DNA from 3 places in the Promicromonospora sp. NPDC110617 genome. Region 1 is predicted to be linked to each of the others. Evidence: predicted binding sites of a transcription regulator. Region 1 holds the regulator's gene; each other region holds the start of a gene.
What was found. The regulator HrcA, encoded in region 1, represses chaperone genes, less so after heat shock. The targets are predictions, from matches to a motif close to TTNGCACTCGNNNNNNNCGAGTGCNAA.
Positions count from the first base shown of each region.

Region 2: the regulator HrcA is predicted to act here: its motif matches at 8,259-8,285, upstream of groES (co-chaperone GroES).
Region 3: the regulator HrcA is predicted to act here: its motif matches at 2,370-2,396, upstream of ACZ7LE_RS23300 (FmdB family zinc ribbon protein).

Region 1 is NZ_JBVKBM010000002.1:1,186,535-1,196,872, reverse strand. It holds gene ACZ7LE_RS16125 (DUF3097 domain-containing protein) at 1-332, opposite strand, end outside; gene ACZ7LE_RS16120 (ATP-binding protein) at 434-3,283, opposite strand; gene ACZ7LE_RS16115 (hypothetical protein) at 3,393-3,578, opposite strand; gene hrcA (heat-inducible transcriptional repressor HrcA) at 3,967-4,986, shown strand; gene dnaJ (molecular chaperone DnaJ) at 5,024-6,145, shown strand; gene ACZ7LE_RS16100 (16S rRNA (uracil(1498)-N(3))-methyltransferase) at 6,156-6,920, shown strand; gene ACZ7LE_RS16095 (OmpA family protein) at 7,012-7,857, opposite strand; gene ACZ7LE_RS16090 (helix-hairpin-helix domain-containing protein) at 7,854-9,668, opposite strand; gene ACZ7LE_RS16085 (histidine triad nucleotide-binding protein) at 9,914-10,264, shown strand.
Region 2 is NZ_JBVKBM010000001.1:1,020,860-1,031,197, forward strand. It holds gene tsaE (tRNA (adenosine(37)-N6)-threonylcarbamoyltransferase complex ATPase subunit type 1 TsaE) at 1-545, shown strand, start outside; gene tsaB (tRNA (adenosine(37)-N6)-threonylcarbamoyltransferase complex dimerization subunit type 1 TsaB) at 886-1,647, shown strand; gene rimI (ribosomal protein S18-alanine N-acetyltransferase) at 1,644-2,204, shown strand; gene ACZ7LE_RS04395 (sulfurtransferase) at 2,201-3,061, shown strand; gene ACZ7LE_RS04400 (hypothetical protein) at 3,084-3,815, opposite strand; gene tsaD (tRNA (adenosine(37)-N6)-threonylcarbamoyltransferase complex transferase subunit TsaD) at 3,859-4,902, opposite strand; gene ACZ7LE_RS04410 (malonic semialdehyde reductase) at 5,025-5,642, shown strand; gene ACZ7LE_RS04415 (glutamate--cysteine ligase) at 5,689-6,867, opposite strand; gene ACZ7LE_RS04420 (class I SAM-dependent methyltransferase) at 6,864-8,132, opposite strand; gene groES (co-chaperone GroES) at 8,468-8,764, shown strand; gene ACZ7LE_RS04430 (WhiB family transcriptional regulator) at 8,957-9,244, opposite strand; gene ACZ7LE_RS04435 (MerR family transcriptional regulator) at 9,436-10,338, shown strand, end outside.
Region 3 is NZ_JBVKBM010000004.1:325,721-336,058, reverse strand. It holds gene ACZ7LE_RS23305 (penicillin acylase family protein) at 1-2,134, opposite strand, end outside; gene ACZ7LE_RS23300 (FmdB family zinc ribbon protein) at 2,455-2,799, shown strand; gene cpaB (Flp pilus assembly protein CpaB) at 2,936-3,802, shown strand; gene mscL (large conductance mechanosensitive channel protein MscL) at 3,963-4,400, shown strand; gene ACZ7LE_RS23285 (hypothetical protein) at 4,588-4,863, opposite strand; gene ACZ7LE_RS23280 (hypothetical protein) at 5,082-9,143, opposite strand; gene ACZ7LE_RS23275 (MFS transporter) at 9,605-10,338, shown strand, end outside.

The sequences.
Region 1 (10,338 bases):
CCGTGCACCGCGACGGAGCCGGAGGCCGTGCGGGTGGGCTGCGCGGGGGCGCGGTTCACGACGGGCGCGGTGAGCACGACGGGCTTGCCCTCGACCCAGAACCCCGGGCCGAGCGGGAAGGTGCGGGTGCGGCCCCGGCGGTCCTCCAGGACCACCACGTGCATGCCGCCCGACTTCTCGACGCGCACCACGGCGCCGACCCAGCCGGTCTCGACCTCCTCGACCACGAGCCCCTGCTCGGCCGGCGTGGGCTGCGACGTGGGCCGCCGCCCTCGCTGCGCGCCAGGAAACTGGGGGGAGAGCACATCGGACCCGTACCGTTCGTCGACCACGTCGCGAGCCTAGGTCGCCCCTCCCGTCGAGTGCTGGATATCCGTGCTCCCGGAGTGTCACCGGGCGCAGACAGCCCGTGCTCGACGGCGTCGGGGTGGGATCAGCGGGTGGCGCGCAGCGCCGCCTCGGTGCGCGAGGCGACACCGAGCTTCCGGAGGATCGCCGAGACGTGCACCGACGCGGTCTTGGCCGAGATGAACAGCCGCTCGGCGATCTGCCCGTTCGTCAGGCCCTCGGCCACCAGGGCCAGCACCTGCCGCTCGCGCGCGGTGAGCGCGTCCGTCCCCGCGCCCGACGGCGGAGCGCCGGCCGCCCCGTCCACCAGTCCCGCGCGGTCGATCAGCGCCTGCGCCTGCCGGACGACCAGGCCCGCGCCGATCTTCTCCGCCTCCACGACCGCCGCGCCGAGCGCCGCCCGGGCCCCGGCCCGGTCGGCGGCGTCGAGCAGCCGCGCACCCTCGCGGTACAGCGCGTACGGGCGCAGGTGCACGGGTCCGGGACCGGGCAGGTCGGCGACCGTCGTCCAGGGGCCGGTCCCGAGCTCCGCCTCGAACAGCGCCGACCACAGGGGGTACGTCGGCCAGTGCGCGCACTCGGCAAGGGCCGCCCGGTAGGGGGCGTCGTCGACGTCCTGCCCGGCGGCGCGCAGCCGGGCGATCGCCTGCGCCGCGGCGGCGAGCTGCTGCAGGTCGTAGGCCGGGCTGACCACGTGGTCCGGGCCGACCACCACCGACATGCGCTCCAGGGCCTCGGCCGGCTCGTCGCGCAGCAGCGCGAGCTCCGCTTGGGTCACGTTGGTGCGCGACCTGATCTGCTCCTCCAGGCGGCCGAACCGTTCCCAGCTCGGGGTCCTGCGGCGCGCCTCGGCCTGCGCCTGCTCCACCTGGCCCCGCCACATCATGAGCCAGATCCGGCGCTCGCTGAGATAGGCGGCGTAGACGCTGTCGTGGATCAGGGGGACGGTCCGCTCGTACCAGACGGCGGCCTCGGCCCAGTCGCCCCGTCCGATCCAGGCGTCGACGAGGTTGCCCTCGACCATGACCCGGGAACCCTCGGACGAGCCGTACCGGCGCGCCGCCGCGACACCTTCCTGGGCGATCTCGGCAGCCCGGGCCCAGTCGCCGGCGAGCAGCAAGACGTCCGACCCGTTGATGTAGTACCGGCTCAGCCCCTGCCAGTGGTGCCCTGCGGCCGCCCGGCCGGCGTCGATCTCCGCCAGCCCGCCGGTGTCGCCGAGCTGGAAGCGGCACACGCCCCGCAGGTTCAGGGCGACCGACACGAGCTCGTCGCTGCCGATCGCGAGCCCGGCCTCGTGCGCCGCCGTCGCGGCCGCGATCGCCTCGCGGGGCCGGCCGTTGAGCATGGCGTGGCGGGCCCGCAGGACCAGCAGCTGGCCACGCACGGCGTCGTCCCGCCCTGGCTCCACGAGCGCGAGGGCACGGTCGATGAGCGCCGGCCCCTCGTCCGAGCCGGCATGCCCCGCGATCAGGGCGGTGTCGCAGAGCACCCGGGCGAGGCCGGCCGGGTCGTCCTCGGGCCACTCGGCGACCGCCTGGTGGGCCACGTCCAGGGCGCGGGCGGTCCGGGTCGAGCCGCGCAGCGCCTCGGCGACCGAGCGCAGCAGCTCGTGGTGCGACAGCCCGGCGACCTGCTCCGGGTCGGGCACCTGGTCCCAGAGCTCCAGGGCCCGTTCGCCCAGCGCCACCGCGGTGGACGACGCCGCGCCGTCCGCAGCCGTCCGGTGCCCCTCGACGGCCGCCGCGAGCGCCTTGTCGAGCATGCCGGCGCGCCACCAGTGGTCGGCGATGCGGGACAGCTTCGCGACGGAGTGGGCGCGCCGGGTGAGGGCCAGCTCCAGGGCGCGTGCGTAGGCGGCGTGCAGGCGGTGCCGTTCGCCGGGCAGCAGCTCGGCGTACACGGCCTCCTGGACCAGGGCGTGCCGGAAGGCGTACCCCACCTCGGTGACCACCAGCACCTGGGCCTCCACCGCCTCCCGGACGGTCTCCTCCGCCTCGGCGCCGGTCTGCGGGGCGCGCCGTCCTGGACCCGTCGCGGGGTCCGCCAGGACGTCGTCGAGCACGTCGTACCAGACGCGCGGGCCGGCGGCGGCGACGACGCGGCACAGCGACCGGGCCTCCTGGCTCAGGTTCCAGTAGCGCAGCAGCAGGATGTCGCGCAGGGAGTCGGGCAGGTCGGTGCCGAGAAAACCGACCAGCTCCTCGATGTAGAAGGGCACGCCCTCGCTGCGGTCCGCCAGGTCGGCCAGCTGCTCTGCGTCGAGGCCGACGTCGAGCAGGTCCTGCGCCATCTCGTGGACCTCGGTCTCGCCCAGGCGCCTCAGCTCGAGGCGGGTGGTGAGCCGGGCGCGGTCGAGCTCGGCGAGGACGACACGCAGGGGGTGCGCGCGGCCGACGTCGTCGCTGCGGTAGGTGAGCAGCAGGAGGAGGCCCGGCGGCGCGGTGCGGGCGAGGCGGAGGGCGACGGCGCGCGTGACGTCGTCGGACCAGTGCAGGTCCTCGATCACCACCACGACGGGGCGTTCGCCGGCGAGCCCGGCGAGCAGGTCGGTGAGCACCTCGGGGACGCGGTCGGCCCCGGCGTCGGGCGTCGGCGCGACGAGCTGGGGAGCGAGGGCGGACAGGGCGCCCGCCGAGGGGCCGGCCGCGGCGACGACGGCTTCGGGGCCCAGGGTCCGGACGACACCGTTCAGGAGCCCGACCAGAGCCGCGTACGGGAGCGGCCCGGAGCCCTCGTCGGCGCACTGGCCGACGATCACGTGGGCGCCGTCGGCCCGGGAGGTGAGCTCGTCGAGCAGGCGGGTCTTGCCGATCCCGGCCTCGCCGGCGATCACCATGGTGCGGCTGCCGCCCGAGCGGACGTCTGCGAGAGCGGCCTCGAGCGCGCCGAGCTCGGGGGCTCGGCCCACCAGGCGGGCACGGGGGACCGGCATGGGCTCATCGTCCCATGCCGGTCCGTGGTCGTTCTGTTTCTTTTCGTCGGCCTGCCCGCCGCTTCCGCGGGCCTGCCCGCTGCCCGGCACGGTCGCCCTCCCTGCGGGATCAGGCGACGCGCGGCCGGACGGCGTCGGCCGCCTCGGCCCGGGCACCGCGCTCGGCGGTGCGCGGCGCGGCGGCCTGACGGCGGGCCGCGTCCTTCTGCTCCCGGGCCACGCGGACCCGCTCGTTGCGCTGGTCGAGCTCCTGCTCGTTGCGGCGGTACTCGGCGTAGTCCGAAAAACCGAACATGGTGGTTCCTCCCGGTGTCACCGCCGGCCCCTCGCCGGCAGTGATTCCAGGTTCGTCTGTGAGGTACGTCGCGCGGATCGGGCGGCCGCCGCATCTTTCCCCGTCGGTTCGCGGGGCGGGGTGGGCGCGCCTAAGGCATCGCCCTATGCTCGGTGCTCAGCCCTCGGCGAACGGTAGGACATGCAGGTCAGCCGCGTGTTCGCCGGGGCGGGACGGCTCGGCCGGACCGGGTGCGCGCGGCGTGCGGCGGGTCGGCGACCCGGCGGGTGGCGCGTGCCGCGTAGGATTGGCACTCGGTCGGTGAGAGTGCTGGAAGGCAGTGTCGGTGAGCGGGCCGGAACCCGGGTGCACGTCCCGGACGTTCTACCTGGGGACGGAGGTGAGCGCGGTGAGCGAGGAACGCAGACTCGATGTCCTGCGGGCCATCGTGGAGGACTATGTCCGCACACGGGAGCCCGTCGGTTCGCGCATCCTCACGGAGCGCCACCAGCTCGGCGTCTCCCCGGCCACGGTCCGCAACGACATGGCCGCCCTGGAGGAGGCCGGGCTCATCGCCCAGCCGCACACCTCGGCGGGGCGCATCCCCACCGACAAGGGGTATCGCCTCTTCGTGGACCAGCTCGCGGAGGTCCGGCCGCTGACCGTCCCGCAGAAGCGGGCCATCGAGACCTTCCTGTCCGAGGCGGTCGACCTGGACGACGTCGTGGCCCGCGCCGGGCGGCTCATCGCCCAGCTCACCGGCCAGGTCGCCGTGGTCCAGTACCCGTCGCTGCGCCGGTCCGGGCTGCGACACCTGGAGCTCGTGCCGACGGCCGAGGGGCGGCTCCTCGTCGTCGTCATCACGGACACCGGACGGGTGGAGCAGCGCTTCCTCGACGTTCCGGTCGACCTGGACGACGGCACGCTCGGCGAGCTGCGCGCCCGCCTGAACGCGGCGACCGCCGGCCGCCGGCTCGCCGACCTCGGTGACGCGTTCGCCGGGGTCGCCGAGGCGATGCCGGCCGAGCACCGCCCGCTGGCGACGGCCGTGGCCGAGGTGGTCACCGCCGCGCTCGCCGAGGAGAGCGAGGAGCGGATCGTGCTGACCGGCCAGGCCAACCTGGCACGTACCGGCATGCGTTTCGAGCAGGGCCTGCGGCCCGTCCTGGAGGCGCTCGAGGAGCAGGTCGTCCTGCTCGGCCTCCTCACCGACATGACCGACGACGCCAAGGTGGCGGTGAGCATCGGGCACGAGAACCGGCTGGCGGGGCTGGCGGAGACCTCCGTCGTCACGTCCGGCTACGGCTCGTCCGACGGCGACACCGTCGCGATCCTGAGCTCGATCGGCCCCACCCGTATGGACTATCCGGGCACCATCGCCGCGGTCCGCGCCGTCGCGCGCTACCTGTCGCGAGTGCTGCCCGGCTGACCCGAACTTCCACAATCCTCCCCACAAAGAGAGACCTGTGACCGACTACTACGAGATTCTCGGTGTTCCGCGCGACGCCTCGCCCGAGCAGATCAAGAAGGCATACCGCAAGCTGGCCCGCGAGCTGCACCCGGACGTGGCCGGCGACGCGGGCGAGGACCGGTTCAAGGACGTCGCGCGCGCGTACGAGGTGCTGTCCAACCCCGACAAGCGCCAGCAGTACGACATGGGCGTCGACCCGACGTCGCCCGGCGGCGGCGCGAGCGGCGGGTTCGGCGCCGGGTTCGGGTTCCAGGACATCTTCGAGACCTTCTTCGGCGGCGGGCAGCCGACCGGCCCGGTTCCCCGCGCGCGCCGCGGCAACGACGCGCTCGTGCGCCTCGACCTCGACCTCGCGGAGGCCGTGTTCGGCGCCAAGCGCGAGATCCAGGTCGACACCGCGGTGGTCTGCAACACCTGCGGCGGCGACGGCGCGCGGCCGGGTACCCACGCCCGCACCTGCGACGTCTGCCAGGGCCGCGGCTCCGTGCAGCGCGTCGCCCGCTCGTTCCTCGGCCAGGTCATGACCAACCAGCCGTGCTCCGCCTGCGGCGGCTTCGGCACCGTGATCCCCGAGCCCTGCACCGACTGCTCGGGCGAGGGCCGCGTGCGCTCGCGGCGCACCGTCGCGGTCAACGTCCCCGCGGGCGTCGACACCGGCACGCGCATCAAGCTCTCCGCGCAGGGCGAGGTGGGCCCCGGCGGCGGCCCCGCGGGCGACCTGTACGTGGAGATCCGAGAGCGCGCGCACGACACGTTCGTGCGGCGCGGCGACGAGCTGCACTGCACCCTCCAGGTGCCGATGACGGCGGCCGCCCTCGGCACCGTGCTCGAGCTCGACACGCTGGACGGCCTCCAGGAGATCGACCTGCGCCCGGGCACGCAGCCCGGTCAGGTCATGACGCTCAAGGGCCTCGGCGTGGGGCACCTGCACTCCAACGGGCGCGGTGACCTCAACGTGCACATCGAGGTCCAGGTCCCCACGAGCCTCGACGAGGAGCAGACCGCGCTGATGCAGCAGCTCGCGGCGCTGCGCGGCGAGGAGCGGCCCGAGCCGCGGCTCGCGACGGTCCAGGGCGGCGTCTTCTCGCGCCTGCGCGACAAGCTCAGCGGGCGCTGACCGCGCACCGATGAGCGCGCCAGTCTTTCTCGCCGAGGCGTCCGCCGCCCACCCGCTGTCCGAGTACGGCGCGGGTGCGCTGTACGTGCTCGACGGCGCCGAGGGCCGGCACGCCGGCGTGGTCCAGCGGCGCGGGCCGGGGGAGCACATCGACGTGGTCGACGGCGCGGGCGTTCGCCTGCGGACCGTCGTCGAGGCCGTGCACGGCGCCGAGGTGCACCTGCGCGTCGAGCAGACCGTCGTCGAGCCCGTGCCCGACGTCGTCGTGACGCTCGTCCAGGCCCTCGCCAAGGGCGACCGCGACGAGATGGCGATCGAGGCCGCCACGGAGACCGGGGTGGACGCGATCATCCCGTGGCAGGCCGAGCGGTCCGTCGTGGTGTGGCGCGGGGACCGCGCCGCGAAGTCGCGGGCCCGCTGGGTCAGTACCGTGCGGGCGGCCACGAAGCAGGCCCGCCGGGCGCGGATCCCCGACGTCGACGTGTCCCTGAGCACCAAGCAGCTCGCGGTCCGCACCCGCGACGTGGTCGCCGCCGGCGGCGCCGTGGTGGTGCTGCACGAGGAGGCGACGACGGGCCTGTCGGCGGTCCCGCTGCCCGACGCCGGCGCCCTGCTCCTCGTCGTCGGACCCGAGGGCGGGATCTCGGAGGCCGAGGTCGCCCTGCTCACGGAGGCGGGTGCGGTCACGGCCCGCCTGGGTCCGCACGTGCTCCGCACGTCGACGGCCGGCCCGATCGCGATAGCCCTCCTCAGCGACCGCCTGGGCCGCTGGTAACCCCCGCCCCGCGTAACCGTTGAGTGCTGGGTATTTGTTGCTCTGAAGGCTTCAGAGCAACAAATACCCAGCACTCAACGAGGTGGTGGGGTCAGTTGGTGACGTCGAACTCCACGCGGCGGTTCTTCTCCAGGTCCGCGAACGTGCGCGGGACGACCAGCGGGTCGGACTCGCCGAAGCCCTTCCACGTCAGCCGGTCGCGGTCCACGCCCAGCTCCACGAGCTCGTCGACCACGGCCTCCGCCCGACGCTCGCTCAGCCGCTGGTTGTGCGCCTCGGTACCCACCGAGTCGGTGTGCCCCTCGACGCGGACCTCGACCTCCAGGTGCTCCGCGAGCACCTCGGCGGCCTCCTTCACGACCTTGCGGCCGTCCTTGGTCAGCCGCGCGCTGTCCGTGACGAACGTGATGTTCGGGATCTCGACGAGGTCCTCCTGCGCCTTCTCCCGCTCCTCGCGGGTCGGCTCGCGCTCGGGCTCGTCGTCCCCGGCCTGGTCGTCCTTGGCCGTCCCGCTGCCCGACGGCGTCGTGGTCGGCTCAGGCGACGCCGTCGCCTCGTCCTCCACCTCCGTGGCGGGGTCCTCCGTCGCGGACTCGGACTCGGACTCGGCCTCCGCAGCGGCGGCCTCCGCCGCACCGTCCTCGGCGGAGACCAGCCCGTCCGGGCCGTAGGCCGCGGCGGCCCGGACGCCCTCGACCCCGCCGACGACGTCGGCGGCCGCCAGCGCCTCGGCGTCGGTCGGCGCGGTCACGTCGGCGTCGCGCCCCACGAACGTGACGTCCACCCCGTCGAGCCCCGCCGCGGAGAGGGCCCCCTGCGCGCTCTCCGTCAGCGTGGACTCGATGTGCTCGCGGAAGCCCGTGTTCTGGACGCCCGACAGGGCGCCCATCCCGAGGACCACGATGACCACCGGGGGCAGGACGACCTTCAGGTTCATGCCTTCACCTCGGACTGCGTGGGCTCGGCGTCACCGTCGGTGGCGGCGGCCTTGGCCTCGTCCTCGGCGATCGCTGCGGCCTTGGCCTCGGCACCCTCGATCTCGTCGACGTCGGTGTAGTCGACGTTCTCCTTGAACCGGGCCCGGCGGTCCTGGCCGCCGATCAGGTAGTCCTGGAACTCCTGCAGGCCGTCCTCGTCGCCGTCGGCCAGGTACTGGGCCTGGTCGGCCCAGCTCGTGGCGGCCGGGGCGAACGTGATGCCGCCCGTGGCGAGCGCCTCGCGCAGCTCGTCCTCGGTCGCGCCCGCGATCTTCGCGTACGTCGCGTAGCCCGCGGCCTTGAGGGTGGACTCGATCTTGGGCCCGATGCCCTCGATGCGCTGCAGGTCCTGCGGCTCGGGCTCGGGCTCGGGCTCGACGGCGGCGGCCGGCTCGGTCTCGGCGGCGACCGCGGGCTCGGCCTCCGGCTCCGGGGCCGCGGCGGCCTCCGCCTCGTCCTCGGCGATCGCTGCGGCCTTGGCCTCGGCACCCTCGATCTCGTCGACGTCGGCGTAGTCGACGTTCTCCTTGAACTTCGAGGCGCGGTCCTGCCCGCCGATCAGGTAGTCCTGGTACTCGCGCAGGCCGTCCTCGTCGCCGTCCACCAGGTACTGCGCCTGGTCGGCCCAGCTCGTGGCGGCCGGGGCGAAGGTGATGCCGCTCGCGGTCAGCGCCTCGCGCAGCTCGTCCTCGCTCGCGCCCGCGACCTTGGCGTACGTGGTGTAGCCGGCGGCCTTGAGGGCGGTCTCGATCTTGGGCCCGATGCCCTCGATGCGCTGGAGGTCCTGCGGCTCGGGCTCGGGCTCGGGCTCGGACTCGGGCTCGGGCGTGGCCTCCGCTGCTGCCGCGGCGGCCTCGTCCGCGGCGAGCGCGGCGGCCTTGGCCTCGGCGCCCTCGACCTCGTCGACGTCCGTGTAGTCCACGTTCTCGTTGAACTTCGCGCGTCGCTCCTGACCGCCCACGAGGTAGTCCTGGTACTCCTCCAGGCCCGCGGCGTCGTTGTCGACGAGGTACTGCGCCTGGTCGGCCCAGCTGCTGGCCGCCGGCGCGAACTTGATGCCCTGGCCGGCGACGGCCTGGCGCAGCTCGTCCTCGGTCGCGCCCGCGATCTTCGCGTACGTGGGGTAGCCGGCGGCCGCCAGCGCGGCGGCGATCTTCGGCCCGACGCCCTCGATCCGCTGCAGGTCGTCCGGGGTCTCGGCAGCGGTGTCGACGGCGGTCTCGGTCGGGGTGTCGGCCTCGGCCAGTGCGGCCGCCTTGGCGGCGGCGTCCGCCTCGGCGGCGGCGCGCGCCACGGCCTCGGCCTCGGCGACGACGTCGGACCCGGCGGCCTCGACGTCGTGCGCGGTGTCGGCGGGCTTGTCCTCGCCCTGCTCGTCGGTCGGCTCGTCGCCCTTCTGGTCCTGCGCGGCACCTTCCTGCGCGCCGTCGGCCGTGCGGTCGGCATCCGAACCCGCACCCGCCCCCACGGCCTCGTCGGTCACGGGCAGCACGGTGTCCGTGGCGGCGGCGGTCTCCGCGTCCTGCCGTGCGTCGCCGGCGGCGTCGGTCGCGGCGGCACCGGCGACGGCGAGCGCGGGGACCACCTCGGCGGTGTCCGGCTCGGCCTTCGTCGCGGCAGCGGTCCGCGTGGTCGCCTCCGCCTTCTCGGCGGTGTGCTTGCCCTTGGCGCGGCGGCCCCAGACGAGCCAGCCGATCCAGATGCCGATCGCGAGGCCGATCAGGGCCGCGATGATGATGAATGCGAGCGATTGGGCGATGAACCAACCCACGCGAACCTCCAGGTGACTGCGGTGTGTGGTGTGAGGGGCGACCGACGGGACCTGCGAGGTTGGACGACACCGAAAAGGTGTCTCAGTACGCCAATCTCCATCGAACGCCGCAAACTCTCCCACACCGCCTTCACCCAGGCATTTCGAACCATGTAACGGAATGGGAAATCCTGGTGTGCCCCCGCCCGAGGCGTCGCCGCCGCCTGCGGGCGCGGCGTGCGCACGACCGCCGGTAGCCTGCCGACATGACGAGTACCGACAGCCCGGACTGCCTCTTCTGCAAGATCGTCGCGGGGGACATCCCCGCGGATCTCGTCGATTCGTCGGACACCGCCATCGCCTTCCGGGACATCGCGCCCAAGGCGCCGGTGCACGTCCTCGTGGTCCCCCGGGAGCACTACCCGGACGTCCCCGCGTTCGCGGCGTCCGACCCCGAGGGCCTGGCGGGCGTGATCGCGCTGGCGGACGGCGTGGCGAGCGAGCTCGCCGACGGCCAGTACCGCCTGATCTTCAACACCGGGCCCAAGGCGGGCCAGACCGTCTTCCACGTCCACGCCCACCTGCTCGCCGGCGGCGAGCTGCCCGGCTTCGCCTGAACTTCGCCTCGACCGGGAGCAGGAAAGACCGTGGCGTGACCCTGACGGGTCGATAGGATGAGCACTGTCGTCAT
Region 2 (10,338 bases), on a different contig from region 1:
TCTCGACGTCGGAGGCAGTGGTCTTCGAGCTGCCTGACGCCGATACGACGCGCGCCTTCGGGGCTGCGCTCGCCGGGGTGCTGCGCTCCGGGGACCTGGTGATCCTCACCGGTGACCTCGGCGCGGGCAAGACGACCCTGACGCAGGGGATCGGGGCCGCGCTGAACGTGCGCGGCCAGGTGGCGTCGCCCACCTTCATCGTGGCGCGCGAGCACCCGCCGCTGCCCCGCGAGGACGGCACGCGCGGGCCCGGGCTGGTGCACGTCGACGCCTACCGCCTCGGCGGGCTGGGCGAGCTCGACGCGCTCGACCTGGACTCGTCGCTGGAGGACTCCGTGACGGTCGTGGAGTGGGGGCGCGGCCTGGCCGAGACGCTCGCCGACGACCGCCTGGAGATCGACCTGGAGCGGCCGCGGGGTGCTGCGGCGGCGTTCGACCCCGGCGTGGAGACGGCCGAGGACCCGGAGGCGGGGACGCGGAAGGTGACGATCCGCGCGGTGGGGCCGCGGTGGGCCGGGGTGGACCTCGGGGCGTTGCTGGGCTGACGTCCCGCTAGGGACGTCGCGTTGTTGCTGCACGGACACCGAGAAGGCGTCGTGGACATAGAGCTTCTTCTGGACAGCCTCGGACGAGAAGGGATTACCTGCATCGTCAAGGTTGACCACGAACGAATGGCCGAGGGCGGCAAGCCATGGACGGTGGTCCTGTCGGGTCCGGGGACTGGCGACAAGGCGTTCATCAGAACGGACTCGACATCCCTTCACGACGGGCTGAACCGGGTGTTGCGTGAACTCAGATCGTGCCCCGGGGAGTGGAGCTGGCTCGAGCCCTGGTCATCCTGATCCTGTGCCCACCCGCGCCGCCCGTCAGTAATACCCTGGTCACGTGGCCGTTCTAGCTCTCGATACCTCAGCAGCCGTCGCCGTCTCCCTCGTCGACGAGGACGGCACGCGCCTCGCGTCCCGCTCCTCCGACGAGCGCCGCAGGCACGCCGAGTCGCTCGCGCCCCTGATCACCGAGGTCCTCGACGAGGCAGGGATCGAGCGCACCGACCTGACCGCCGTCGTCGCCGGAACGGGCCCCGCCCCGTTCACGGGGCTGCGCGTCGGGCTGGTGACCGCCCGCACGCTCGCGCTCTCCCTCGGCATCCCCGTGCTGGGCGTGCCGAGCCTCGACGCGCTGGCGGTGCAGGCCGTCAGCGATCTCGGGCTCCGCGCGGGGCAGGAGATCCTGGCCACCTCCGACGCCCGCCGCAAGGAGGTGTACTGGGCGCGCTACCGCGTGGTCGCGCACGAGGGGCCGCACGGCGTCCCCGTCGTGGAGCGGACGGCGGGGCCCGACGTCGACCGAGCCGGCTTCGTCGCCCAGGGTCAGCTCGCGCCGCCGGACGCCGGCGAGGAACTGCCCGTGGTGGTCGGCGAGGGCGCGATGCTCTACCCCGAATTTCTTCCCGTGGCCGACGACGCTCCGCTGGTCCCCGACGCGACGGTGCTCGCCCGCCTGGCGCTCGTCCGCCGCGCCGCCGGCGAGGAACTGCCGACCGAGCCGCTGTACCTGCGGCGTCCCGACGTGCACGATCCGGGATCGCCGACCGGTACCGGCTCCGGGGCCGGTACGGCCTCCGTCGCCACGGGCGGTGCCGCATGATCACCGAGGTACGGCTGCGCCCGCTGCGCAACGCCGACTTCGACCGCGTGCTGCAGCTCGAGCGACAGCTCTTCGGCCGGGGCGCCTGGACCTACGGCATGCTCGCCGACGAGCTCGCCGGCCTGGGCCGCTGGTACATCGTGGCCGAGCCGGAGCGGCTCGACCGCGCGGGGGAGCAGCCCGTCGTCGGCTACGCCGGGCTGTGGTTCGACGGCGATGTCACGCAGATCATGACCATCGGCGTGGACCCTGACGTCCAGCGCCACGGCGTGGGCCGGCAGCTCATGGACGCGCTCATCGAGCGGTCGCGCAAGGTCAAGGCCGAGGCGGTGCTGCTGGAGGTGCGGGTCGACAACCAGCCCGCGATCGAGATGTACCGGGACTTCGGCTTCCAGATCCTGGGCGTGCGCAAGCGCTACTACCAGCCCGAGGACGTCGACGCGTACACGATGCGCCTCGACCTGAACGAGGCCGCGCACCCCACGGACGCCCCGGTGGAGTCGCCGGTGGACGCTCCGAACGACACCCCCGACGACGCCACGGGAGACGCGGCATGAGGGAACGAGTTCTGGTCGACGCCGCCACGCTGGCCGCCGACCTCCAGGTCGGCGCGGGCCCGGACCCGGTCGAGGGTCGGCCCGTCGTGCTCGACGTCCGCTGGGCGCTCGGCATGACCGACGGCCACGACCAGTACCGCGCCGGCCACGTCCCGGGCGCCGTGTACGTGGACCTCGACACCGAGCTGGCCGCGCACGGGGCCCCCACCGACGGGCGGCACCCGCTGCCCTCGGCGTCGGCGTTCCAGCAGGCCGCGCGCCGCTGGGGCGTCTCGGCCGGGTCGCGCGTCGTGGTCTACGACTCGGTGGGCGGCACGTCGGCCGCCCGCGCCTGGTGGCTGCTGCGGTATTTCGGCGCGCAGGACGTGCGCATCCTCGACGGCGGCCTCGACGCCTGGACCGCGCAGGGGCGCGCCCTCGAACCGGGTGACGTCACGCCCGAGCCGGGCGACGTCGTCGTGCAGCCGGGCGGGATGCCCGTGCTCGACGCCGACGAGGCGGCAGCCCTGGCCGACGGCGAGGGTGTGCTCCTGGACGCGCGGGCCGCCGAGCGGTACCGCGGCGAGGTGGAGCCCGTCGACCCGCAGGCCGGGCACATTCCCGGCGCCGTCAGCGCGCCGACCGGCGAGAACCTCGGCGCGGACGGCCGGTTCCTGCCCACCGGGGACCTGAAGCGGCGCTTCGGCGAGCTGGGCGTCGCGGACGGCGGGACCGTCGGGGTGTACTGCGGGTCGGGCGTCACGGCGTCGCACGAGGTGGCGGCCCTCGCGATCGTCGGTGTCGACGCCGCCCTGTACCCGGGGTCGTGGTCGCAGTGGTCGAACGACCCGGCGCGCGAGGTCGCGACCGGGGCCTGAGCCCGGGACGTGGACGACGGCGTCAGGACATGGCGTCCGGGGTCATCCGCCCCTCGTTGAGCACGAAGATCTTCTGCCAGACCTTGCGGGACATGCCCATGGTGAGCGTCTCGATCGTCGACACGGTGGTGAGCACGACGTCGTCCTGCGACTCCTCCGCGCACAGCGCCGCGGCCTTGCTCACGAGGGACAGGAGCTCGGTGCAGTACTCCAGGTAGTACTCGACCTGCTCGGCGGTGAGGTCGACGTCGTCGTCCAGGCTGCCCGCGAAGGCGTCCCGGAGGCTCTCCGGCTCCTTGGTGAGCTGGTGCATGTCGATGATGTGCGCCAGGGAGCGCAACCGGTGCAGCTTGGCGAGGAGGTCCGTGCGCTGCACGCGTTCGGGGAACGAGTGCAGCACGACGACGGCGATCGCGACGAACACCACGTCGTTCACCGCGCTCTCGATGAGCGGCAGCCAGTCCAGGCCGTTGTCGGGCGCCTCGGTGAACGCGGCCTCCACGGCGAAGCCGAACGCGACCAGCGCCACCAGCACGACGACGGCGATCATGCCCCGCGACCCGGTCCGGACGAGACGGCTGCGCCGGCGGGTCCCGGCGGAGGTGTCCGCCACCTGCTCGGTCAGGGCGACGAGCTCGTGCGCGACGCGGTGGATACCCCGGTCGGGGAACCGCGCGCCGATGCGGTCGCACAGACGGCGCGCGGTCTCGATGACGGGTACGGGCTCGAGCTTCCCGAGTGTGCTGACGGCCACGGGACGCAGCGTAGAGCCACCCGCCGACAGTGCGGCTTGTGGCTCAGACGGTGATCGTCGTGAGCGGCATCGACGAGTCAACCGGGATGTCCAGGTCGCTCGGCGCCACCCCGGCCCGCACGACGGCGGAGCCGAGCGCCGCGATCATCGCGCCGTTGTCGGTGCAGTAGCGGATCGGTGGGATGCGCAGGTCGATGCCGGCCTCGGCGCAGCGCTTGGCCGCCATCTCGCGGAGCTGGCTGTTGGCGGAGAACCCGCCGCCGACCACGAGCGTGTCGACGCCGTGCTTGTGGCACGCGGCGATGGTCTTAGCCGTGAGCACGTCGGCGACGGCCTCGGCGAACGACGCCGCGACGTCGTGCACGGGGATCTCCTGGCCGGCGTCCGTGCGGGCCTCGACCCAGCGGGCCACCGCCGTCTTGAGGCCGGAGAAGGAGAAGTCGTAGGCGTGCTTGGCCTGGTCCTTCGCGGCCGTCAGGCCGCGGGGGAACCGGATGGCGGTGGGGTCGCCCTCGCGTGCGAGGCGGTCGATGTGCGGGCCGCCGGGGTAGGGCAGGCCGAGCAGGCGGCCGACCTTGTCGAAGGCCTCGCCCGCGGCGTCGTCCAGGGTGGAGCCGAGCTCCGTGACGTCCGTGGCGATGTCGTCCACCAGCAGCAGCGAGCTGTGCCCGCCGCTCACCACGAGCGCCATCGCCCGCTCCGGCAGGGGACCGTCCACGAGCTGGTCCACGCACGCGTGGCCGATCACGTGGTTCACGCCGTATAGCGGCTTGTTCAGGCCGATGGACAGGGCCTTCGCGGCGGACGCACCGATCGTGAGCGGACCGACGAGCCCGGGCCCGGCGGTGACGGCGATCGCGTCGACCTCGGACAAGTCGACGTCCGCCTCGCCGAGGGCCTTCTGGATCGTGGGGATCATCGCCTCGAGGTGGGCCCGGCTGGCGACCTCGGGGATGATGCCGCCGTAGCGGGCGTGCTCCTCCATCGAGCTGGCCACCGCGTCGACCAGCAGGTCGTCTCCGCGCACCAGCGCGACGCCCGTCTCGTCGCAGGACGTCTCGATACCGAGGACCAGTGGATCTGCCATGTGCTCCAGCCTAGTTCCCCGGCGCCGGTGAGCGGGGAACCGGACGGGATGTGACACGCGGACGTGCGGGACGTCACGGTTGAATCTGGAACTATCGCTTGGAGCAACTTGTTGTCGCGCGTATGACCGACACCGTTCTTGAGGCCCAGGGCCTCGCCATCGACGACGCGACCGCCGACCGCCTGTTCCGCACCGCGCGGACCGTGACCACCTTCGCCGAGTCCGAGGTGACCGACGAGCAGCTCGCCGCCGTCTACGACCTCATCAAGTGGGGCCCGACGATGATGAACACCAGCCCGCTGCGGATGCTGGTCGTCCGCACGCCGGAGGCCCGGCAGCGCCTCGTCGGCCACATGCCCGAGGGAAACCAGGAGCGCGTGTCCAAGGCTCCCGTCACGCTCGTGCTCGCCTCCGACCCCGACTTCCACGAGCGGCTCGACGTGCTGATCCCGCACAACCCCGGTGCCCGCGAGATGTTCGCCGGCGACGCCGCGATGCGCGCCGGGGCGGCGCGCACCAGCGCCCTGCTCCAGGCCGGCTACCTCCTCGTCGGCCTGCGCGCCGCGGGCCTGGCGGTCGGCCCGATGAACGGCGACTACGCCGGGATCGACGCCGAGTTCTTCGCCGAGAACGGCTGGAAGGGCTTCCTCGTCGTCAACGTCAGCGCGGCCGACGGCGCCGACACCACCCGCCCCCGCGCCCCGCGCCTGAACTTCGACGACGCCGCGCAGGTCATCTGACCCGCGCCCGGCGCCGTCCGGCGCGGAGCGGGAGCGGAGAGCGCCGTCAGGCGGGCAGCGGCCGGCCGGCCCGCATCTCCTCCAACATCGCGCGCACCACCGGCACCAGGTCGCCGTCGTGCGCGGCGGCGACCCGCTCCTGCCGCCGGTACGACGGCCCGGTGCGGAGGATGTCCCGCACCCCGGCCAGCTCCGCCGCGCAGCCCAGCCGGTGCGCCACGGGCTCCAGCTCGACCAGCAGCTTGCCGATCGCGTCGACGACCGGCCCCTGGTTGCCGTGGGCGTCGAGGATCACCGTGGCGTCCAGCCCGTAGCGGGCCGAGCGGAACTTGTTCTCCGCAACGAACCACGGCGGCAGCTCGACCAGCTCCCGGCCGTGGTCGAGCTGCGTGGACAGGTGCTCCACGAGACAGTGCACCAGCGCGGCGAGCGTGAGGGCCTCCGCGAGGTTGGTCGGGCCGTCGCACACCCGGACCTCGAGCGTGCCGAACTTGGGCGACGGGCGGATGTCCCAGTGCACCTCGTTGAAGGCCTCGACCGCACCGATGTGCTGCATGTCGCCCGCGTAGGCCTCGAGCTCCTGCCAGGTCTCGAACGCGACCGGCAGACCCGAGCTCGGGATCTGCTGGAACAGCAGCGACCGGTTCGAGGCGTACCCCGAGTGCTCGCCGGCCCAGTACGGCGACGCGGCGGACAGCGCCTGCAGGTGCGGAAAGTACTTGAGCATCCCGCGCATCAGCGGCAGCGCCTTGTCCCGGTGCTCGATGCCGACGTGCACGTGCAGCCCCCAGATGATGAGCTGCGCGCCCCACACCCCTGTGCGCTCGCGGATGCGGGCGTAGCGCTCCTTCTCGCCGATCTCCTGGTCGGCGGCCCTGGCGAACGGGTGCGAGCCGCCGCCCATGAGCTCCACGCCCATCGGGTCCGTCACCGACCGCACGCGGTCGAGCGTGCGGCTGAGGTCCGCCCCGGCGTCGGCCACGGTCCGGCCGACGCCGGAGACCAGCTCGACGGTGTTCTTCATGTACTCGCCGGCGACGTGCGGGACGAGATGTCCCGCGGGATCCTCCCGCTGGTTGCCCCCGTCGCGCGCGAGAGCCTCGAGCACCGCCGGGCCTGCCTGGCACAGGTCGGCGGTACCGGGCTCGACGAGCCCGATCTCCCACTCGAGGCCCACGGTCGATCGTGGGGAGGCGCCGAAGCCGAGCCGTGCCGGCGAGCTCATACGGCTCCCAGCGGTTCGACGAGGAGTACCTGTTGGTTGCCTGCCACACGGGTGAGCACGATCGTCGCCTCCTCGGTTCCGGTGAGTACGAGCTGCTTGCGAAGTTGTTCGGGCACCACCGCGGTGCCCCGCTTCTTGATCGTGATGCGCCCGACGTTCCGGTCGCGGAGGTAGGACTTGAGTCGCTTCAGGCCGAACGGCATGGTGTCGAGCACCCGGTATCCGGTCGCGATCGGGGCCTGCGCCCCGGCGGCCTCGGCGGGCCGCGCCGACGGCAGGACGGCGGGGTCGTCGGTGGTGACGTACGCGATCGTCGGGTCGACGAGGCGTCCGCCCAGCTCGGCGGCCGCCTCGCCCACCAGCCCGGCCCGGATGACCGCGCCGTCGGGCTCGTAGAGATACTGTCCGACGGCGCCGACGTCCGGTTCCGCGCCGTCGCCGCGCAGGGTGCGGCTGAGGGTGTGTTCCTTGCCGTCGTCGTCGGTGAACGAACGCAGCACGAGCGCCGAGCGGCCGGGGCCGTCGGGCGCGAGGGAGCCGAACCAGAGCCCGGCCTCGACCACGTCGCCGTTGACCGAGACCCACTGGGTCTCGGCGTCGTCGGGCAGCCCCTCGTGCGCGATGCCCGGGCCTACCTTGATGCCGACGGCCGGGACCGAGTCCCGCAGCGCCCAGACGGCGTCGAGCGGGGGCTCGTAGGCGCGCGGGTCGAAGATGCGGCTGCTGCGGCCGCCCCGTCCACCGCGCACGCGCCGGGCGGGGTCGGCGTAGACGGCGTCGATCCCCTCGGCACGGAGGTCGAGCGTCAGGCCGTCGGCGTGCCGCACCTCCGCCTCGGGGAAGTGGCGCAGGTTCCACCGCGCGATGGCGGCGGTGCACTCGTCGAGGTCGGTGGCGACGACACGCAGGCCGGTGCCGGCGAAGGCGAGGGAGTCGGCACCGATGCCGCAGGTGAGGTCGGCGAGCGTGGTCACGCCCGCGTCGAGGTATCGTCGGGCGTGCAGCGCCGCGACGACGAGCCGGGTGGCCTGCTCCAGACCGTCGGCGGTGAACAGCATCCCGTCGGCGAAGTCACCGAACTTGGCCCGTGCCCGGGCCCGCAGCCGGGACTGGGTGACCACGGCGGCCGCGAGGTCCGCCGCGACGCCCTGGGAGCGCAGGGTCGTCACGGTCTTCATCGCGTCGCGTTCGTCGTACGGCGGAAGAGCCGCCAGCAGGGCCCACCCGTCGGGGCTGAGGAGTTTGCCCAGAATCGCCGCATCCATGGGAATATCTTTCCATGTTTGTCCAGGTCATGACGAGTGGCTGGACGCAACCTTTTCGTTGGGATGACGAGATCTCGAAGTGCGGACGGCGCGTCGCGCGCCGGGCGTGTGAGGTGCTCCACGCGATTGGCACTCGCCTTGACCGAGTGCTAGCGCCGACCTAGATTTGGGGTTGTTCATCGCCGCGGATCCCGGTAGCCGGGGCCCTCGGCGGAGGACCCAGACGTTCGTGCCCGCCGGCACCCGCGACGACGGCGGACCGTCGAACGTTCGAGCCCCTGAAGTCAACCACGCAGCTGATCACTTGATCCGCTCACGAAAGAGGGAGGTCCGACGTGTCGGTCCCCATCAAGCCGCTCGAGGACCGGATCGTCGTCAAGGCTCTCGAAGCCGAGACCACGACCGCTTCCGGCCTGGTCATCCCGGACACCGCCAAGGAGAAGCCCCAGGAGGGCGAGGTTCTGGCCGTGGGCCAGGGCCGTATCGACGACAACGGCAACCGTGTGCCGCTGGACGTCGCCGTCGGTGACAAGGTGATCTACTCCAAGTACGGCGGCACCGAGGTCAAGTACGCGGGCGAGGAGTACCTGGTGCTCTCGACCCGCGACGTCCTCGCGGTGGTCGTGGGCTGATTCCAGCCCGCGTCAGACAGCCGAAGGCCCCGCACCGGATCGGTGCGGGGCCTTCGTCCTGTCCGGAGAGCGTCGCGGCAGGCGCTGCTTCGGCATCGAAGCAGGCATGCGTGCACAGCGGTCGTGCGTTCACAGCAGGGCGTGCGGCAGAAGCGCGTCACGCCTCGAGCGTCAGAAGTTGTGCAGCCTGGGTCAGGCGGAGACGGACTTGCCGGCGAGGATCGCCGACCGCTCGTCCTCGCTGAGCCCGCCCCACACGCCGTACGGCTCGCGCACGCGGAGCGACTGCTCGCGGCACTGCATCATCACGGGGCAGGAGCGGCAGATCGCCTTGGCGGCCTCGGCGCGCCTGCGGCGGGTCGATCCACGCTCACCCTCGGGGTGGAAGAAGAGGGTGTCGTCCGCGTCGCGGCACGCGCCCTGGTACTGCCATTCCCACAGTTCCATCACCGGACCGGGAAGCCTCGAGATCTCCGTCATGGCGAACAACTTACAAGTTGTGCAGAAGTTGTTCAAGAGGCAATTTCGCGCCATCGGGCTCGAATCGGGCCAGCGAGAAGCAGGTCGACACTGACCGGATTTGTATGATTGTGAACCGAAATCCACCGAGATCGGCGGCACGCCGGGTTTCGCAGTGGCGCGGAGAGGGCCGGGTCGGCAGAATCGAGTCCATGACTTCTTCGCGACCCGCCCAGAACTCGGGCGGGTCACGTACATCCAGCCCCGGACTGGCTGTCGCCGCCGTTGCCCGCCGCCTCGGGGTCGCTCCCGCGACCCTGCGCACGTGGGACCGCCGATACGGCCTCGGTCCCTCGGGCCGCACCGCCGGATCGCACCGCCGCTACACGCCGGACGACGTCGCCCGGCTCCTGGTGATGCGCCGCCTCACCCTCGAGGGCGTGGCGCCGGTGGACGCCGCCCGTGCCGCCGTCGAGGCGGGGGACGCCGAGCTCGAGGTCGCCACCCGCACCGCCCCGGCGCTGCCCGCGGTCCAGGTCGAGGGCGGGGCGGACGCCGACGAGCACGACTTCGCGGAGCAGTTCGTCGGCACCGTCGAGGCCCCGGGCGACCTGGGCGACCCGGACGACGAGGTCGTCGAGGAGGCGGACGAGCCCCGGGCCACGGCCGAGGACGAGGCCGACGACCCCGCCCCGGCGTCCGGCGGCGAGCGCGCCGAGGAACCGCGGGGCCGTGCGCGGCTGCGCGCCCTGCCCGGTGGCGCGACCGGCGGCGGGGCCCCGGCGCCGGCCGGCGGGCCGCGGTCCGCCGCCTCCCCGGCGCCGACGTCGGGCCGGGTGTCCGCCCTGGTCGACGCCGCGCTGGCCTACAGCCGGACCGCCTGCGACAACCTCCTCGTGCTCGGCCCGGACGGCGACCCGGCCACCTGGTGGACCGAGCTCGTCGAGCCCGCCTGGCTCCGGCTGTCGGAGCGGACGGTCCTGGCCGGTCCGGGTGAGATGCCCGAGGTCGTGCTCGCGACGGCCGCGCTGCGTGCCCTGCGCCACTACATCGAGGAGTTCGAGCGGGTCATGGTCGAGGCGGGCGGCCCGCCGGCCAACCACCCGAGCCGGATG
Region 3 (10,338 bases), on a different contig from region 1:
GCTCGACCGTGAGGTCCTGGCGGGCGCTGACCAGCGCCTCCGTCAGCACCTGGTCCCGGCTCTCGACCACCGCCACCGTGGACTGGTCGTCCCAGAAGGCGTCGTTCGGGTTGTCGAGCATGCCCTGGATGACGGCGAGCCAGCGGCTGCCGCCGTCGGGCCACATGGACTGGGGCAGCTCGTCGTTGAACGTGGTGCGCAGGAGGTTGCGCCAGACCGCCGCGAAGTAGGCCGCGGCGGCGGAGTCCTCGTCCATGGACCTGTCCCAGTCGGCCAGGAGGACCTGGCCGTCCGAGTCGTAGCCGGCCGGGAGCTCCACCTCGAGGAGCACGGGCACCAGGGTGTCGGCGAACACGCTCCACTGGTCCATCTGGAACTCGGACATATCGGCGGCCGTCAGCTTGCGGCCCTCTGCGATCCGGTCGGTGAGCAGCGTGCGGATGCGCTCGGACCGGTAGCCGTAGTCCCAGTCGCGGCTGAGGAACGGGCCGTTGCCGCCGGGCAGCACCGCCTGGTTCGCCGCGACGATGAAGCCCTCCTTCGGGTCCACGACGCCGGGCATCTGCGCCGGGTCCACGTAGCCGGTCCAGTCGTAGCGGGCGTCCCAGCCGGGACGCGGCCAGGTGCCGTCCGACTCGACGGCGCCGGGCACGCTCGCGCGCACCGGGATCTTGCCCGGCGCCTGGTAGCCGATGTGCCCGTCGGTCGTGGCGAACACGATGTTCTGGGCCGGGACCTCGAACTTCGCGGCCGCCGCCTTCATGTCCGCGGGGGTCTTGGCGCGGTTCATCGCGAACACGGCGTCCGCGGTGTGGCCCGGCTGGAGCGCGGTCCACTGGAGCGAGATCTCGTACTGGCCCAGCTCGGTGCCGGTCTCCGTGGGCGAGCTGCGCACGGCGTCCATCTGCGCCTCGTCCATCACGGTCGAGACGATCGGGCCGTGCACGGTGCGGCGGACCTCCAGGTCGACCGGGCTGCCGCCGTCGACCCGGATCACCTCCGTCTCCTTCTCCATCGGGACCCACTCGTCCGCGCCACGCAGGTACGTGTCGTTGCGGACGCGCTCGATGAAGAAGTCGGTGACGTCGGCGCCCATGTTGGTCAGGCCCCAGGAGATGTCGGCGTTGTGACCGATGATCACGCCCGGGAAACCGGAGAACGAGAAGCCCGCCACGTCGTAGGGGCACTCAGGGCCCACCTGGTTGCAGTGCAGGCCCACCTGCGCCCAGATGCCGGGCGCGGCGAGGTCGAGGTGCGGGTCGTTGGCCAGCAGCGGCTTGCCCGACTCCGTGTACTGCCCCGAGACCACCCACGAGTTGGAGCCCGTGCCCTCGCCGCGTGCGATCTGCACCGGCACGGCGTCGAGCGCCTTCTGCGCCGACGCGAGGGCGTCCGCGAGGTCTGCGCTCCCGTAGACCTCCTTGGTGGCGGACGCCGTCTCGGTGCCCGCCGGGGCGTTCGCCTGCGCCCCCACCTCGGCCGCGTCGAGGATCGGCGCGTTGCCGGTGCCGGAGTAGGCCGGGAACAGCTCCGCCACGCGCGACGCGTCGTCCAGCGTGCTGTAGGCCAGCGCCCGGTCGAGCTCGTCGTCGTAGTTGCCGCGCAGGTCCCAGGCCATCGCCTTGAGCCAGGCCAGCGAGTCGATCGGGTCCCACGGCTCGGGCTCGTTCACCTCGACGCTGACGTCGAGCACCGTGTACTCCACGGCCGTCTCGCCCGGGCTGCGGTTCTCGAGGTAGGCGTTCACGCCGTCCGCGTAGGCCTGGAGGTACTGCCGGGTCTCGTCGTCGAGGATGTTGAACTCCTCCTCGGCGACGTGCCGCCAGCCGAAGGTGCGCGTGACCATGTCGGCCTGGATCGCGTCGGGGTTGTTGCCCACCAGCTCCGCCAGCCGGCCCGCGGTCACGTGGCGGCGGTAGTCCATCTCGAAGAAGCGGTCCTGCGCGTGCACGTAGCCCTGCGCGCGGAACAGGTCCTCAGCGGTGTCGGCGTAGATCTGCGGCACGCCCTGGGCGTCGCGGCTCACGCGAACGTCCGCGCTCAGCCCCTCGACCTGCACCTCCCCGGAGTGCTCCGGCAGCGGACGGCGGGCGGTGAGCCATCCGAAGGTCGTCACGGCGACCAGCGCCAGCAGGACGACGACCGTGGTTCCGACCAGGAACTGACGGACGCGGGTGGTGCGAGTCCGACGGCGTTTGGCGGGCCGTGCACCGGTGGACGGGGCTTTTTCGACGGGCTCTACTGGCTCGGCGGGAGTGGTCGCGGACACGCAGTGGAGACTACCGTCCGCCCCAGGGCTTGGGTGAACGCGCTTGGGTGAACAGCCTCGGGAGATCCTGGGACTATCCCCCGCCGCTCGACCGTTACTATTGGCACTCGGAAACCCCGAGTGCCAGGCGACGGTCCTGTGAGCGCGCGACGCCCCGGCCGCCCTGACGTCCCAGAGGAGTGCACGTGCCCACCTACGCGTACCGGTGTGCCGACTGCGGCCACGCGTTCGACATCCACCAGGAGTTCACCGACGAGTCGCTGACCGTCTGCCCGGAGTGCCAGGGCAACCTGCGCAAGGTGTTCAGCTCCGTGGGCGTCACCTTCAAGGGTTCGGGCTTCTACCGCACCGACTCGCGGAGCACGTCGACGAGCAGCACGGTGAAGGCGGGCAAGTCGGAGTCCTCGTCTTCTTCGTCGTCCTCGAGCTCGTCCTCGGACTCGGGCTCCTCCGGGTCGTCGTCGAGCTCGTCCAGCTCGTCGTCCACCGGGTCGAGCGGGTCCAGCTCGTCGAAGGCCGCCTCGGCCTGAGGCGGTCGGTCGACCGGCACGTCTGACGAGCTTCCAGGCGTGCGAGCCCGACCACAGGCGCGGTTTTCGCGCCTTCGTGCACAGGTTGCCCGACGGCGGCCGCGCGCCCCCGTCCGGGCTGCCTAACGTCGGCGGCATGGGACTTCTCGACACGCTCGCCGAACCGGCTGCACGCCACGGCGCACCGCGCGGCAGCGGACAGCGCACGCCGTGGGGCGCACGGGCCGCTCCGCACGACGCCGGCTCAGGCGCCTCGTGGAACCGGGCCGGCACGTCGCACCGGCCGCCGCGCGCCGGCCTCGCCGTCCTGCTGTCCCGGCCAGGCTCGTCTCGTCTGGGCCGACCCGGTTCGCCGGCGTCCCGGCGGGCCCGGCGCATCCTGTGGCGGTGGAGGTTCGCCCTCGCGGCCGCCCTGTTCGGCCTCGCCGTCGCCCTGACGGTCCATGTGTTGCGCCCGCCGCCACCGCCGACGGTCGACGTCGCCGTCACCGCCCGCGCCGTCGCGCCCGGAACCCTGCTGACCAGGGAAGACGTCGCGGTGCGCGCCGTCGCGGCCGACCTCGCCCCGCCCGGCGCCCTGCACTCGGCGCGGGAGCTGCTGGGCCGCGCCGCCGTCGTCGGGCTGCCGGAGGGCGCTCCGCTGCACGCCACCCTCGTGTCCGACGACGGAGTCTCCGCCGCCGCCCCGCACGGCACGGTGGTTGTGCCGGTCCGCCTGTCCGACGACGCCGTGGCCGCCCTGCTGCGCCCCGGTGACCGCGTGGACCTGCTCGCCGGGACGACGTCGGGCAGCGAGCCGGACGGCACGCCCCGGTACCTCGCCCGGGACGCCCGCGTGCTGCCCGTACCCGCCGGACGCGAGCCGAAGGACGCCGGCGGGCTGCTCGGCCCGGTGTCGGACGGCGAGGGGCCGGTCACGCTCGTCGCGGTGTCACCCGAGGAGGCCCCGCAACTGTCGGCGGTCTCCGGCTGGGGCTCGGTGACGGCGGTGCTGGTGCCGTAGACGAACTAGGTGGTCACCGCGGAAGGACGGCCAACAACGGCAGTGCTCCGGCGGAGCGAATGTCCGGTTGCACATGCGCTTAACCGGAATTTCCACCACAATCTCCGTCGAGGTTCCGGCCAACGCCGACCACACCGACTTGAGACACCCAGGGGGATCCATGCGTGACCTGTTCAACGGCTTCAAGGAATTCATCGCTCGCGGGAACGTGATCGACCTCGCGGTCGGCATCGCCATCGGCACCGCGTTCACGGCGGTCGTCACCGGCCTGCTCAACGGCATCATCAACCCGCTGATCGCGGCGATCTTCGGCCAGACGGACATCTCCGGCGTCGGCCATTTCGAGATCAACGGCGCCGACTTCAGCATCGGGATGTTCCTCCAGGCGGTCCTGAACTTCCTCATCGTCGCGGCGGCGATCTACTTCCTGGTGGTCCTCCCGATCAACAAGCTGAAGTCCCTGCGCAAGCCCGCGGAGGAGGAAGTCGTCGAGGAGGCCCTCGCCGAGGAGGTCGTGCTGCTCACCGAGATCCGCGATCTGCTCCGCGTCCAGGCCGGCGCGCGGTCGGGCGCCTCGTCGGACAACAGCCCCAACTGAGCGGGTCCGCCCGGCAGGCTCGAAGCAGATCAGGGCGGTCGGTAAAAGGTCAGGTGATCGGCACCTCGGGGTGCCGATCACCTGACCTCTTGCCGACCACGCGAATTGCCGACCACGCGACGAACCACCGATCTGGCGGGGTTGCCGATCACGCGGCACAGCGTCGGCGGACAGTCGGCCGGGCCTGTCAGCCCCAGTGCGGCGGGACGTCGCGGCGGAGCTGCTCGTCGTTGGAGCCGTGCCCGCCGTCGGACGAGCCGGGGCCGCCGTCGGCTCCCTCGCCCCAGCCGGCCGGACGCTCGTCGGCGCTCACGCCGAGCACGGCCTCCCGCTCGGTCCCGCGCCGCACGGCGCGCCGAGGCCCGCGCCGTCGGGCGGCGACCGCACTCACCGCGGGTGTGGCAGCCGCACTCATCGCGGGGGCGGCGTCGCTCGGCGCCGGACTGTTCTCGGACTCGCTCACACCACCATTGTGACCCCGCTCGCCTCGCGGTCTGTCATCGACGTGAGCCCGCAGCGCGGCAGGTCGGGGCGCCGGCACAAGACAGTGGAGCAAGGCACCGGCGGCCGGCGGACACGTGCTGCCCGGGCCGTGTCACGCAGCGTCGACAATGTCTACTCCCGGCAACAGAGCCCGAGCGCGTGCATCTTTCCCGGCCCGTCCGCTGAGCGAGCGGGGCCTCAGTCGTCCAGGACCTGCGGCACGATCAGCTCCGCCGCCGGCGCCACGCCCCCGGACAGCCCGACCCGGGCGTCCCGGACGGCCAGCACCACGCGGCGCACCCGTTCCGCCTCCGAGTCCGGGTCCAGGAAGGCCGCCGCGGACCACACCTGCGCCACCACCCAGCCCAGCCGTTCGAGCCGCTCGGCGAGCTGCCGGTCGCGCACGCGGATCGAGGGCTCGGCGACATAGGCGGCGTCGTCGGTCAGGACGGCCACCAGCAGCTCGCCCGGCAGGTCGGGGTGTCCCACGGCGAGCGGGATGCGGTCGCCGCCGGGCAGACCGTAGTCGGTCTCGACCACGAGGCCCGAGCGCCACAGCCGCTCCCCCAGGTCCACGACCAGCCGGTCCACGGACCGCGCGACGTCCACGCCGTTGCCGATCTCCACCTGGTCCGCGAGGCCGGAGCGCTCCTGGGCGAACGACAACACCCGCGCCAGCATCTGCGGCCCGGGGCCGCGCAGCCGCTCGGGATCCAGGTCGGAGGCCGGGAAGCACGACACGACGTGCAGCCGCTTGCGCGCCGCGCCCAACGAGCCGAGCAGCATCGCGTCGCCGCCGGCGTCGCCCAGCACGCCGAACCGGTGCAGCACGCGGCCGTGCGGCGTCCGCCCGAACCCGAGGGTGAGCACGATCGTGTCCCGCGCCAGACCGGCCACGCCGGTCACGTCGGCGACCACCACGGGCTCGGGGCGCGAGCCCGCGAAGAACGGCGCCAGCGCCGGGTTGGCACGGACCTCCGCGAGCAGCCGCTCGCGGATCCGGTCGGCGTGGGCGGCCGTGACCGTCACGATGCCGAAGGTCTCCTCGGGCCGGGTCATCGCGTGCTCGATCGCCAGGTCGACCACCCGCTCCACCTCGGCGCTCGTCGACTCGACGGTGCCGGAGACCGGGTCGGGCATGCCCGTCCCGTCCACGAGCGAGAAGTGCACCAGGGCCTCGGTCCGCGGCAGGGGCGCCGGCCGCATGATCCCCTCGTACCCGTGCTCGGCCAGCAGGGCCGTCAGCCGCGGGTCCCGCCGGGCGGGTTCCGGCTGCAGTGTCACGCGGGGCAGCAGCCGCGCGAGGTCGCGCACCGCGGTGCCCGACGCCGACCGCGGGTCGCCGACCACGACGATCTGCCGGCCACGTGCCAGCGCGGGGACCACGACCTCGACCGGCACGTGCTGCACCGCGTCGAGGATCACCAGGTCGGCACTGCGCTCGGGCGGCAGCAGGCGCGGCACCATCGTCGGCGTCGACACCCAGGTGGGCCGCAGCCGCCGCACGGTCGAGCCGTGCCCGGTCACCAGGTCGCGCATCGAACTCAGGCCGCCGCCGACCAGCGTCGCGTACAGGGCCTCGGCGTCCTCCCGCTCGTCGCGCATCGCCGCGCCGAGGTGCGCCCGCACCGCCGCCCGCACGGGCGCCGACAGCGAGTCGACGTGCCGCCGGTCGAGCTCGCGGAACCGGCCCGCGAGGGCGTCCAGGCCGGCACCGTCCTGCCCGGCGAGGTCCGGCTCGACGGCCAGGATCTGCTCGAACACGGACGACCACCACGTCAGCTCCAGCTCGGGGCCCACCAGGTCGGCCTCGACCCGGCGCTCACCGAGGTCGTCGACCAGCTCGCCGAGGCCGGACGCGCGCAGGCGCCTCAGCACCGCCGTCCGCTCGGGGAGCGGGGCCAGGGCGTCCTGCGTCTCGGACAGCGAGGCGAGCCGCTGGACCAGGGCGAACAGGTCGAGATCGAGCAGCTCGCCGCCCGCCTGCGAGGACCGCAGCACCGGTTCGAGCGCCTCGAGGTCGATGCGCACCGCCTCGTAGGTCTCCTCGACGCCCGCCAGCCCCTCGGGAAGGGTGGGCCAGCCGCCGCGCGGGCACTGTGCCTGCCAGACCTCGCGCTGCCGCTGCACCTCGACGAGCGCGGCGTGCATGTCCGGCACGCGCACGCCCGGCCGCACCATCTCGCGGGCCCGCCGCTTCAGCCGGCGCCGCTCCAGCCAGCCCATCTCGGCGCCCTGGTCGGCGCGCTGCTTGCGCGACGCCGTGGCCTGCACCATGTCGGCCGCGGTGCGCTCGAAGACCATCGGCTGGAACACGTCGAGCGTGCCCCGCATGCCGCCGAGCATCGCGAGCTGTTCGCCCCACTGCCGGGCGGTCGAGGCCTCGACCAGGCCCGTCACCTTGGAGACGTATTCGATCTGCTTGCGCAGCTCCGGCAGCGTGTGCTCGCCCAGGCGGGTGACGCGGGCAAGCGCGGCGCGCGCGTCCTCGTCGGTCAGGATGTGCGCGCCGAACCACGGGCTCGACGACGACTTGAGCGTGAACGCCCCCAGCTCGGCCGCCCGTTCGAGGTCGGCCGCGAGCTCGGCCCGACGCTCCGCGCCGAGGGCCAGCACCGACTCGGAGCCGAGCCGCACACGCGTGGCCGGCGCCGGCCGCTCGGACGTGAGCCGGGCCAGCGCCTGCAGCGCGTCGTAGGCCGAGACCCGCCACGGCTCACGCACCCGGTGCAGGGCCTCGATGTAGCCGGAGAGCTGCGCCCGAGACCCGATCAGGGCGTCCCGGACGCGCGCGACCTCGTCGGTGTCGATGCGCTCCTGCGCGGGCGCCATCGCCTCCAGCAGACGGCGCGACGTCGAGGTGCGCCAGGTCGGCACGGGCGCGATGTCCAGCAGCAGCCCGCCCAGGCCAAGCGTGTCCAGCCGGGCGGCCAGCGCGTCCGCAGCGCGGCGGTGCCCCGGCACGTACAGCACGGACCGGCCGCTCGCGTTCGCCTCGGCGACGACGGCGGACAGCGTGCCCGCGACGTCCGACCCGACGGGCGCGTCCACGAACAGGTGGCTGCCCGTCGCGAGCGCGTCCACGACGTGCCGCTGGTGCGGGTCCAGGTCGCCGACGCCGCGCTCGTGCGCCGGGTCGGCGTCCCCCACCCGTGACTCGGGGAGCTCCACCTTGCCGAGCTTGGTCACCGACGCGTCCACGCCGCCCAGCGCCGAGACCACCTCGTGGTCGCCCAGGCCGGACGCGAGCTCGTCGAGGTCGTCGACGAGCACCTGACCGGGGTGCACGAAGGTGCCCACGAGCACCCGCCGGTCCAGCCGGAACTCGCCCAGCACCGCGGAGCCGAGGCTCGCGACCCGGTCGAGCACGTCGGTCGGGTTGAAGCCCGCGAGGGTGAACGTCGCCTTGGCCAGCGCGACCGGGTCGAGCAGGGCACCGTGGGCGCGCAGCGTGCGCGCCACCACGGGGTTGATCTCAGCCGTGGGGTCGAGCGTGATGTCGTAGTCGCCCTCGCCGTCGCTCCGCGGCGTCAGCATGACCGGCCGCAGGATCACGGGCGCGCGCACCACGCGCGGCTCCTGGTCGTCCTCGTCCGACGCCGGGGCGGCGCCGCTCGCCGGCATCGCCAGCGTCACGATCGGCACGGACCCGGTCAGCGCCGGCGCGTCGGCCGGGCTGTCGGCCGAGTCCCCGCCCGCCTCTGCGGCGGACGAGGCCGACCCCGTGCCCGACGGGCCGAGCACCCGGGTCAGGGCCTCCATGTCGTCCGAGGTGGCGTCGGTGCCGCCCGCTGTGGGCCCCTCCGTCCAGGTCGCGACGCCGATCGCGAGGTAGGTGGGCGAGACCCCGTAGCGCTGCGCGTGCTCCGCGGAACGTGCGGCGACGGCCCGGGCCCGACGGCGGGCGGTCGGCAGCGCGCCGGCCTCGCGCACGAGGTTGGACAGGCGGGTGGGCCGGCCCGCGAAGAGCTGGGCGACACCCGACGGATGGGCGGCCGACAGGTCGATCACGGCCTCGCCGAGCAGTCCGACGTCGGCCAGGGAGGAACCCCCGGCGAGCCGGACGAGCCCGGCGCGCCACTGCGCGACCGACTCGGCCATGGGGTCCCGGACGGCGTCCGGCGTGGACCCCGGGGCCTCCGACGCGGCCAGCTCAGCGGCTGGGTCCACGTTCTCGTCCTTCAGCGCGGCCGAGAGCCCCTCGGACAGGTCGACCGAGATCTCGGGAGCGGCTGCGGTCTGGCGGCGTGCAGCGTTCACCCCAGCAAACTAACCGCGCGGCGTCCGCAAGGGCCGGACGCCACGCCGCGCGACACGCCGCACCACCGCCGTCCCCGGCGTGTCCGGCCCAGAAGTCACCCGGGTGAGCTGTGCGTCCGAACCTCGCGACGGGGTGGTCCGGGGCATGCAAAAGCCCCTCCGGCAGGGGGTCCGAAGGGGCTCAGCAGGTGCACCGAAGTCCACCGGGGTAATGACGGTGCGCACCGCGCAGGGGGCGGGCGATGCGCACCGTCTTGTGAGAGTCTGCACCTGTTCCAGGCGGACGTCAACACCGACTCGGACGATCGTCCAGGTTGCGGAAAACAGGTCACAAGAACGTTGTCGAGGTGCAAGTTTTCGCCTCGCGCGGGACCCTGCCAACCGCGACATCTCGCCGTTCCGGGGCCCTTCGGTCGGATCCGAAAAAAAGCCTGGACGGCGCCTCCTAAACTCGATCGTTTGTGAGCGCTCTCGTCGAGGCAGTCTTCCCCCGCAGGCTCGGCCGGCCGTTCCGCTGGCTCGTCTCCGCGTCGTGGACCAGCAACATCGGCGACGGCATCGCGCTCGCCGCCGGGCCCCTGCTGGTCGCGTCGCAGACCGACAGCGCCTTTCTCGTCGCCCTCGCCGCGATGCTCCAGCGGCTGCCGTGGCTGCTGTTCGGCCTCTGGGCCGGGGCGCTGGCCGACCGGCTGGACCGGCGCCGCGTCGTCATCGTCGCCAACGCGTTCCGGGCCCTGGTCATCGCCGTCCTGTGCGTCTTCATCGGGACCGGCACCGTGAGCATCGGCATGGTGCTCGCCGCGATGTTCCTCTACGGCACCGCCGAGGTCTTCGCGGACACCACCCAGCAGACACTCCTGCCCACCCTCGTGGCGCCCGCCGACCTCGGTGCGGGCAACCAGCGCATGCAGGCCGGATTCCTCGGCGCGAACCAGCTCATCGGCCCGCCGCTGGGCGCCTTCTTCTTCGCCGCGGGCATGGCCTGGCCGTTCGTGATCCAGGTGGTCTGCGTGCTGCTGGCGATCGTGCTCGTCTCCCGCATCGTGGCCCCGCCCGGCGTGTCGTTCGTCAACGTGCGCGACGCCGACACCCACGTCCGCAAGGACATCGCCGAGGGCCTGCGCTGGGTGTGGCACCACCCGCCCGTGCGCACGCTGTGCCTGGTCATCCTGGTCTTCAACATCACCTGGGCCGC